Regions from separate parts of the Pseudomonas sp. A014 genome, predicted to be linked through region 1. Evidence: predicted binding sites of a transcription regulator. Region 1 holds the regulator's gene; each other region holds the start of a gene.
The links. The regulator FliA, encoded in region 1, starts transcription of late flagellar genes. The targets are predictions, from matches to a motif close to CTAAAGTTTNNNNNNNNNNNGCCGNTAA.

Region 1 (3,275 bases):
CACAATCCCGATAAGCGCGCGGGTTGAAGATGAACGGCGCAGGGGGTCGACAGCGGCCCTTCAAGTGGGCAGGTCCCACGCGAGACAAGGTAAAGAACAGACATGGGTAGCATGCATCCCGTACAGGTGATCGCCGTCACCGGTGGCAAAGGTGGCGTCGGCAAGACCAACGTTTCAGTGAACCTGTCCCTGGCGCTGGCTGAACTCGGCCGCCGGGTCATGCTGCTGGACGCCGACCTGGGTCTGGCCAACGTCGACGTGCTGCTGGGGTTGACCCCCAAACGTACCCTGGCCGACGTCATCGAAGGACGCTGCGAGCTGCGCGACGTGCTGTTGCAGGGGCCGGGCGGCGTGCGCATCGTGCCGGCGGCCTCGGGTACCCAGAGCATGGTGCACCTGGCGCCGGCCCAGCATGCCGGGCTGATCCAGGCGTTCAGCGAGATCGGCGACAACCTCGATGTATTGGTGATCGACACCGCTGCAGGTATCGGTGACTCGGTGGTCAGTTTCGTTCGCGCGGCGCAGGAAGTGTTGTTGGTGGTGTGCGACGAGCCCACCTCGATCACCGACGCCTACGCCCTGATCAAGCTGCTCAACCGCGATTACGGCATGAATCGTTTCCGCGTCCTGGCCAACATGGCGCAGAGCCCGCAGGAAGGACGCAACCTGTTCGCCAAGCTGACCAAGGTCACCGACCGTTTCCTCGACGTGGCCTTGCAGTACGTGGGCGCCGTGCCCTACGACGAATGCGTGCGCAAGGCGGTGCAGAAGCAGCGCGCAGTGTACGAGGCCTTCCCGCGCTCCAAATGCGCCCTGGCGTTCAAGGCCATTGCGCAGAAGGTCGACAGCTGGCCGCTGCCGGCCAACCCGCGCGGGCACCTGGAGTTCTTCGTCGAGCGCCTGGTACAGCCCACCAGTGCGGGGCCGGTGCTATGAGCGCGAGCGGATTCAAGATGTACAGCAAGGCGTCCAAGGACGCTCAGTACGAGCTGGTCGAGCGCTATGCCCCGCTGGTCAAGCGGATTGCCTATCACCTGTTGGCACGCCTGCCGGCCAACGTGCAGGTCGAGGACCTGATCCAGGCCGGCATGATCGGCCTGCTGGAAGTGGCCAACAAGTACGACGCCAGCAAGGGTGCGAGTTTCGAGACCTATGCCGGCATCCGCATCCGTGGCGCCATGCTCGACGAGGTGCGCAAGGGTGATTGGGCGCCGCGTTCGGTGCACCGCAACACGCGCATGGTCAGTGACGCGATTCGCGCCGTCGAAGCAAGAACCGGTCGTGACGCTAAAGATCACGAGGTTGCTGCCGAACTCCAATTGAGTCTCGACGATTATTACGGGATTCTGAACGATACCTTGGGCAGCCGCCTGTTCAGTTTCGACGACCTGCTGCAGGACGGCGAACACGAAGGGCTGCACGAGGACGGTGTCAGCGGCCAGGTCGAGCCGTCGCGTGACCTGGAAGACGAACGCTTCCAGGCTGCACTGACCGATGCGATCGCCAACCTGCCGGAGCGCGAGCGCCTGGTCCTGGCGCTGTACTACGACGAAGAGTTGAACCTCAAGGAAATCGGGGAAGTGCTGGGGGTCAGCGAATCGCGTGTCAGCCAGTTGCACAGCCAGTGCGCGGCGCGTCTGCGCAGTCGGTTGGGTGAATGGCGAGCGCGGTGAACCCGGGTTCGATGCAGTCGTTTTACGTGGTGCCGAATTGATTGAGCGCGCGCTTGTGAGACGAGCGCGTTTAAGACTGCTTGGAGGTCTAATTGAACAAAGATATGAAAATCCTCATCGTTGACGACTTCTCGACGATGCGGCGGATCATCAAGAACCTGTTGCGTGATCTGGGCTTCACCAACACCGACGAAGCCGACGATGGCACCACGGCTCTGCCGATGCTCGAAAGCGGTCACTACGACTTCCTGGTGACCGACTGGAACATGCCTGGCATGTCCGGCATCGACCTGCTGCGCAAGGTGCGCGCCCACGACCGTCTCAAGGGCATGCCGGTGCTGATGGTGACCGCCGAGGCCAAGCGCGACCAGATCATCGAAGCGGCCCAGGCCGGGGTCAACGGCTATGTGGTCAAGCCTTTCACCGCGCAGGTACTCAAAGAAAAGATCGAAAAGATCTTCGAACGCGTCAACGGCTGAGCCATGTCTGGGGGCGCTATGGAATCAAGAAACGATTCTCTGGGGGAGTTCGAGTCGACCCTGAAGAAGCACGCCGAGCAACTGGTGCAAAGCCTGGAACGCGGCCAGTTCGGCGAGGCGGTGCAGCTGATCCACCAGCTCAACCAGACCCGCGACCGCGGCCTTTATCAGGAAGTGGGCAAGCTCACTCGCGAGCTGCACAGCGCTATCGTCAGTTTCCAGATCGATCCGCGCATGCCGCAGGCCGAGGAAGTGTCGCAGATCACCGACGCCACCGAACGGCTGTCCTACGTGGTCCGGCTGACCGAGAACGCGGCCAATCGCACCATGGACCTGGTCGAGCAAAGCACGCCTGTGCTCAACGATCTGGCATCCGAAGCCCAGAACCTGTCTGCCGACTGGCAGCGCTTCATGCGCCGCGAGGTGGCAGCGCCTGAATTTCGTGAACTGGTCAAGCGCGTCGACAGTTTCCTGACGCACAGCGCCGAAGGTAACCGCAAGGTGGCCGGCCATCTCAACGATATTCTCCTGGCTCAGGACTATCAGGACCTGACCGGGCAGGTGATCAAGCGGGTGACCGCGCTGGTCACCGAAGTCGAAAGCAATCTGCTCAAGCTCGTGTTGATGGCAAGTCAAGTCGACCGCTTTGCCGGCATCGAACATGACCACGATCAATTGCGCGCTGAAAAAGATGAAGAAAAACATCCAACTCGGGGTGAAGGTCCGCAGATTCATGCCGATAAGCGTGAAGACGTCGTGTCCGGTCAGGACGATGTCGACGATCTGCTGTCCAGCCTGGGTTTTTAGGGAGCACGTTTAATGAGCTTCGGCGCCGATGAAGAAATCCTTCAGGATTTCCTGGTAGAAGCCGGCGAAATCCTCGAGCAACTGTCCGAGCAACTGGTCGAGCTGGAAAGCCGACCTGATGATGCGGACCTGCTCAATGCGATCTTTCGCGGTTTTCACACTGTAAAAGGGGGCGCCGGCTTCCTTCAGCTCAATGAGCTGGTGGAGTGCTGCCACATTGCCGAGAACGTCTTCGACATCCTGCGCAAGGGAGAGCGCCGGGTCGATGCCGAACTGATGGATGTGGTGCTCGAAGCGCTCGACACGGTCAACAGCA
Region 2 (3,275 bases), 2.6 Mb from region 1:
CACCGTTGTTGAAGTTCAGCAACAGGTCATGGTCATGCTCGCCGAAGCGCAGGTGGGAAAAATCAGGGCCGGTGCTTTCGCTGACCGACTGGGCAATACTCACCAGCGCCTGGCGCGGCGAGCGGGCGATGGATGTCTTGTAATCAGGCGTGAGGGCCTTGGGGTGCCAGTTGCGATCACGGATCACGAAGCGGCTGGTGTCCTGAGCGGGCATGCCGTTTTCCTCTCTTGGAATTGTTCGAACCACCTGTGCGTGGCAGGCGGACTTGCAGTTTCCGGCAGGTCGCGCAGGGCGAAAACTGAAAACATGCGCGCCAGACATAACCATTTGGTTATGCAACTTTTCGTCAGACCACCTGATCTGAAGCGCTGGACTATTCTGGATGGACTGCGGTGCTGGCTGCGCAGAGCCCACGGCCCTTCAACCAGGCACGACCCTCACAGCGGAGAACTTCTATGGATTGGCGAAAAGGCCGACGCAGCGACAATGTGGTGGATGCACGCGGCGAAGGCGGTGGCGGCGGGATGCGCTTCGGCGGTGGCAAGGGCCTGGGGCTGGGTGCCGTGCTGCTGATCATCGGCATCGGCTGGATCACCGGCCAGGATCCGCTGCAGATCCTCGGCCAGCTCGCCGGCCAGATGGAGCAACAGCAGGCAGCGCCCAGCGGTGCTGGCGGCAAGGCACCGCCGGCCAATGATCAACAGGCCGAGTTCGTCGCCTCGATCCTGGGCGACACCGAAGATACCTGGAAGGCCCTGTTCGCCCAGGCCGGCAAGCAATACCGCGACCCCAAGCTGGTGCTGTTCAGCGGCCAGGTCAACTCCGCGTGCGGCTTCGCCTCCTCGGCGGTCGGCCCCTTCTATTGCCCGGCTGATCAGCGGGTGTACCTGGACATGTCGTTCTTCCGCGAAATGGAAACCCGCTTCGCCCAGGCCTACGTGATCGCCCACGAAATTGGCCACCACGTACAAACCCTGCTCGGCGTCTCGGCCAAGGTCGATGCCGCACGCCGCAGCGGCCAGCGCCTTGAGGGCGACAATGGCCTGCTGGTACGCCAGGAACTGCAGGCGGACTGCCTGGCCGGTGTCTGGGCCTACCAGGCTCAGAAACGTCTCAACTGGCTGGAGCCCGGCGATGTCGAAGAGGCACTCAACGCCGCCAACGCCATCGGCGACGACCGCCTCCAGCAACAGGGTCAAGGGCGCGTGGTGCCCGACTCCTTCACCCATGGCACCTCGGCGCAGCGGGTACGCTGGTTCAAGGCTGGCTTCGGCAGTGGCGATCTCAACCGCTGCGATACTTTCAACGCACGCAACCTGTAACGCCCTGCTGCAAAGGGCGTTGCAGAGCCTCTCCAGAACGCAATACGACCAATGGGTCATTTTTCTGCTGATAAACGTTTCAGCCGCAGCCGATTCGGCCGATAACCCCGTGGACCCATCAGCTGGCCCCTACAAGAACAACGCCCGGCGACGTGAGATTTTGCAAGACACATTTTCTGGAGAGCGTGCATGAACAGATGGTTTGCCGACAAGAGCGTGAACCTCAAACTCGGGCTGGGCTTCGGCCTGGTCCTGGTATTGACCGGCCTGCTGGCCCTGGCCAGTTGGACCAGCCTGGGGAGCCTCATCAATCGCAGCAACTGGATGAGCGACATTACCCGCCTCAATACTGACCTGACCAATCTGCGCGTGGCGCGCCTGCAATACATGATCGCCAACGGCGACGACGCCGCCGCCGCCAACACGCTGGCGAAGCTGGAAACCTTCAGCGCCCAGCAGCAGCACCTGGAAAGCACCTTCAAGAGCCCCGAGAACCTCAAGCTGCTGCGTGAGCTGGGCAAGATCATCGCCGACTATCGCATCTCGCTCGACAAGATGCGCGCAGGCTACAAGATCACCCTTGCGGCCCGTGAAACCCTCGACCAGAACGCGACCAAGGCGATCCAGTTGATCGAAACGATCAGCAAGGATGTCCTGGCCCGTGACGAAAGCGATGCGACCCGCTTGCAGCAATACCTGGTAATCAGCAAGGCCCGCCAGCAGCTGACCCAGTTGCGCCTGGACGTACGCAGCTATGTGGCAGCGCCAAGCGACGTCGCCGAGCAAGCGGTGCTGCGCCAACTGCAGCAGACCTTCACCGAAATCGACGGCCTCAAGCGCCAGCTGACCAGCGATGGCGCTGCCATCGAGCAGTTCGAAGGCGCAGTGCGTGCCTATGGCGAGTCGGTTCGCCAGCTCAGCGCCTCGACAGCCCAGATCGCTGTGTCCCGCCAGGAAATGACCGTGCAGGGCGGCGACATCGTCAAGCTCAGCGACGACCTGTACAAGATCCAGCTCGAACGTCGTGACATCGAAAGTGCCGAGGCCCGCACCCTGCAGATCGGCGCGACGCTGCTGGCCCTGCTCATCGGCGTACTCGCCGCCGTGATCATCACCCGCCAGATCACCCGCCCGCTGCGCGAGACCCTCGCCGTGGTGGAGAAGATCGCCGGTGGCGACCTGACCCACAACCTGCAGGTCACCCGCCGCGACGAACTGGGCGTGCTGCAGCAAGGCATTGCGCGCATGGGTACGACCCTGCGCGACCTCATCAGCGGCATCCGTGACGGTGTTACCCAGATCGCCAGTGCGGCCGAGGAGCTGTCGGCGGTGACCGAGCAGACCAGCGCCGGCGCCAACAGCCAGAAGGTCGAGACCGACCAGGTCGCCACCGCCATGCACGAAATGGCCGCCACCGTGCAGGAAGTCGCGCGCAACGCCGAACAGGCGTCGCTTGCAGCAACCAACGCCGACGGCGAAGCCCGTGCCGGTGACAAAGTGGTGGGCGAGGCGATCAACCAGATCGAGCGCCTGGCCGCCGAGGTCAACCGCTCCACCGAAGCGATGAATCTGCTGCAACAGGAAAGCCAGAAGATCGGCAGTGTCATGGACGTGATCAAGTCGGTGGCCGAGCAGACCAACCTGTTGGCGCTCAATGCCGCCATCGAAGCGGCTCGTGCCGGTGAGGCGGGACGTGGGTTCGCCGTGGTCGCCGACGAAGTGCGTGGCCTGGCGCAGCGCACGCAGAAGTCCACCGAAGAGATCGAAGAGCTGGTCGCCAGCCTGCAGAACGGCACACAGCAGGTGGCCAACGCCATGCTCGGCAGCCGCACCCTGACCGACAGCAGCGTGGAACTGGCACGCAAGGCCGGCGCGTCGCTGGAGAACATCACCAGTACCGTGTCGGGCATCCAATCGATGAACCAGCAAATCGCCGCCGCCGCAGAGCAGCA
Region 3 (3,275 bases), 520 kb from region 1:
GCCACCACCGCGAAGCCGCGGCCGGCCTCACCGGCACGGGCGGCCTCGATGGCCGCGTTCAGCGCCAGCAGGTTGGTCTGTTGGGAGATGCTGGTGATGACCTCGAGGATCTGGCCGATGTTCACGGTCTTGTCGTTGAGGGCCTCGATATGCGCGCTGGAACTGACGATCAGCGCCGACAGGCGGTTCATCGCCTGGATATTGTGCTCGACCACCTGCTGCCCTTCTTCGGCGAGCAATCGGGCAGAGCTGGCATGTTGCGAGGCTTGTGCGGCATTGCCAGCGATTTCCTGAGCCGCGGCGCCCAGCTCGTTGATGGCGGCGGCGACGCTGTTGGTGCGGTTGGCCTGCTCGTCCGAGTTGAGCATCGAGGAGTTGGAGGCGCTGACCACCCGCAGCGCCACTTCGTTGACCTGCTCGGTGGCCGAGGAGACTTCGCGAATCGAGCTGTGCACCCGTTCGACGAAGCGGTTGAATGCGCTGCCGAGCACACCGAACTCGTCATGGTTATGGATGTTCAGGCGCTTGGTCAGGTCGCCTTCACCTTCGGCGATGTCCTCCATGGCACGGGTCATGGTGTGCAGCGGTTGCATCAGCACGCGGATCAGCAGGCCGAGCAGGGCGATGATGATGACCACCGCCACCAGCGTGGCTATCACCGCCGAGTTACGGAAGGTGCTGAGCATGCTGAAGGCTTTGTCCTTGTCCACCGACAGGCCGATGTACCAGTTGGCCGAAGGCAGGCCCTGGATGGGCGTGAAGGTGAGCAGTCGCGCCTGGCCGTCGACCTGCACCTCGGTCAACTCGCGGGACAGTTTCGGAGTGTTCTGTGGGAAGGCCTCCGACAGCGATTTCATCACCAGGGCGTTGTCCGGGTGCACCAGGATCTTGCCCTGGTCGTTGACCAGGAACGCGTAGCCCATGCCGCCGAAGTTCAACGAGTTGATGATCTGTACCAGGCCGTCCAGCGCCAGGTCGCCGCCGACCACGCCGACATCGCTGGAAACCTTGTCGAGGATGCCCATGACCATCTTGTTGGTGGTCATGTCGATGTAGGGTTCGGTGAGGAGGGGGCCGCTGGCGGCCATGCCGTCCTTGTACCAGGGGCGTACGCGCGGGTCGTAGCCGTCGGGCATCTTGCTGTCGGGGCGCACGCTGAAGCTGCCGTCGACCTTGCCCAGGTAGACCGTGAGGAAACTGGAGATCAGCGCCTGTTGCCCCATCAGGGTTTCGGCATCGGCCGGATGCTGAGCGATATTCTGCGCAAGGTTTTCCACCAGCCGGATCCGCCCTTCGAACAGGTTGCGGATCGTGGTGGACGTGGACTGGCCCATTTCTGCCAGGTAACTCTCCAGATTGGCGCGAATGGCATTACGCTGGAGATAGTCGTTGTACAACGTGAACAGCGCAAAGGCCAGTATCACGATCAGAGAGGCCGCCAAGAGAATCTTGTGGCTGAAACGAAGGCTTTTGTTCATGACGTCGTCGGGTCCGCTAAGGTTTTATCGGGTCGCTCGCACGAAGCACAGCAGAAAACAGTGCAACAATCCGGTGAGCCTTGGTGGGTTGTGTCCTGTATTTCGGGTCAATATCGCCTCTGCATATCGGCCGCTTTTAGGCAAAGCTTGAGAAGAGGATGAAATAAGATGTCGGATTCTTCGCAAATCGTTGTAGGTGCCGGTCTAGACGGCATGCCGGTCAGCCAGGCCATGCGCTTGGCCAACCGCCATGGACTGGTCGCCGGAGCGACCGGCACCGGCAAGACCGTGACCCTGCAGCGTCTGGCCGAGGTGTTCAGCGACGCGGGTGTGGCGGTGTTCGCGGCAGACGTGAAAGGAGACCTGTGTGGCCTGGGGGCGGCGGGTTCGCCCCAGGGCAAGGTGGCCGAACGCATTGCCGGGATGCCGTGGCTCGCCCACCAGCCCAAGGCCTACCCGGTGAGCCTTTGGGACATCCCCGGGCAGAGTGGTCACCCGTTGCGCACTACCCTCAGCGAAATGGGCCCGTTGCTGCTGGGCAACCTGCTTGAACTGACCGACAGCCAGCAGGCGGCGCTCTATGCGGCGTTCAAGGTTGCCGACCGCGAGGGGCTGTTGCTGCTCGACCTGAAAGACCTCAAGGCGCTGCTTGGGCATCTGAAGGACAACCCGCAGCTGCTGGGCGAGGATAGCGCACTGATGACCACCGCTTCGACCCAAGCCTTGCAGCGGCGCCTGGCCACGCTGGAACAGCAGGGGGCCGAGGCGTTGTTCGGTGAGCCGGCGCTGCAACTGGAGGATCTGCTGCGGGTCGATAGCGATGGTCGCGGGCGCATCCACCTGCTTGACGCCAGCCGCCTGGTGCACGAGGCGCCAAAGGTCTATGCGACCTTCCTCCTGTGGCTGCTGGCCGAGCTGTTCGAGCAACTGCCGGAGCGCGGCGACGCCGACAAGCCGGTGCTTGCGCTGTTCTTCGACGAAGCGCACCTGCTGTTCAACGGGACACCCAAGGCCCTGCAGGATCGTCTGGAGCAGGTGGTGAGGCTTATCCGTTCGAAGGGTGTGGGGGTGTACTTCGTTACCCAGTCCCCGGCCGACCTGCCCGATGCCGTGCTGGCGCAGCTGGGCTTGCGCATCCAGCACGGGCTGCGGGCCTTCACTGCCAAGGAGCAGAAGTCGCTCAGGGCCGTGGCCGACGGTTTTCGCCCCAATCCTGCCTTCGATACCCTGACGGTGCTCACCGAACTGGGGATCGGCGAGGCGTTGGTGGGCACCTTGCAGGACAAGGGGACACCAGAGGTCGTCCAGCGCGTGCTGGTGGCGCCGCCGCAATCGCGGATCGGCCCGCTCACCACGGCGGAGCGCAGTGCACTGATCGCGCAATCGCCTCTGGCAGGACGTTATGACAAACCGATCGACCGTGAGTCGGCCTATGAGCTGCTGACCCAGCGCAAGGGCGAGCCGGTGGAGCCGGCGCCTCAGCCCAAGGCTGACGCAGACAGCCTGGCCGACAAGGCGGGTGAATTCTTGCAGAGTGCGGCAGGGCAGGCGATCAAGTCGGCGGTGCGTCAGGCCGCCAACCAGTTGGGCAGGCAACTGGTGCGAGGCTTGATGGGATCTTTGCTGGGAGGCAAGAAGCGCTGAGTTTCCCCAAGGCATGAAAAAGGCGCCGTCGCGGGCGCCTTTTTCAATGCTGCAGGTGTCAGCCGATCGCTTTGGAGGCGAGCCAGAACAGGCCAGCCGCCAGGCCCATCGAGGCTGGCAGGGTCAGTACCCAGGCCAGCAGGATGGTCTTCA

Region 2: a site for FliA is predicted at 1,401-1,428, ahead of ACTYOL_RS03535 (methyl-accepting chemotaxis protein). Genes of this name have one in related genera too.
Region 3: a site for FliA is predicted at 1,602-1,629, ahead of ACTYOL_RS21920 (methyl-accepting chemotaxis protein). Genes of this name have one in related genera too.

The regions. Positions count from the first base shown of each region.
Region 1 is NZ_CP199001.1:4,190,227-4,193,501, reverse strand. Features, by position in the region: gene flhF (flagellar biosynthesis protein FlhF) at 1-27, shown strand, start outside; gene fleN (flagellar synthesis regulator FleN) at 103-936, shown strand; gene fliA (RNA polymerase sigma factor FliA) at 933-1,673, shown strand; gene ACTYOL_RS19445 (chemotaxis response regulator CheY) at 1,778-2,152, shown strand; gene ACTYOL_RS19440 (protein phosphatase CheZ) at 2,171-2,959, shown strand; gene ACTYOL_RS19435 (chemotaxis protein CheA) at 2,972-3,275, shown strand, end outside.
Region 2 is NZ_CP199001.1:739,585-742,859, reverse strand. Features, by position in the region: gene pcaH (protocatechuate 3,4-dioxygenase subunit beta) at 1-214, opposite strand, end outside; gene ypfJ (KPN_02809 family neutral zinc metallopeptidase) at 457-1,323, shown strand; gene ACTYOL_RS03535 (methyl-accepting chemotaxis protein) at 1,513-3,275, shown strand, end outside.
Region 3 is NZ_CP199001.1:4,710,276-4,713,550, reverse strand. Features, by position in the region: gene ACTYOL_RS21920 (methyl-accepting chemotaxis protein) at 1-1,478, opposite strand, end outside; gene ACTYOL_RS21915 (helicase HerA-like domain-containing protein) at 1,647-3,122, shown strand; gene ACTYOL_RS21910 (inorganic phosphate transporter) at 3,181-3,275, opposite strand, start outside.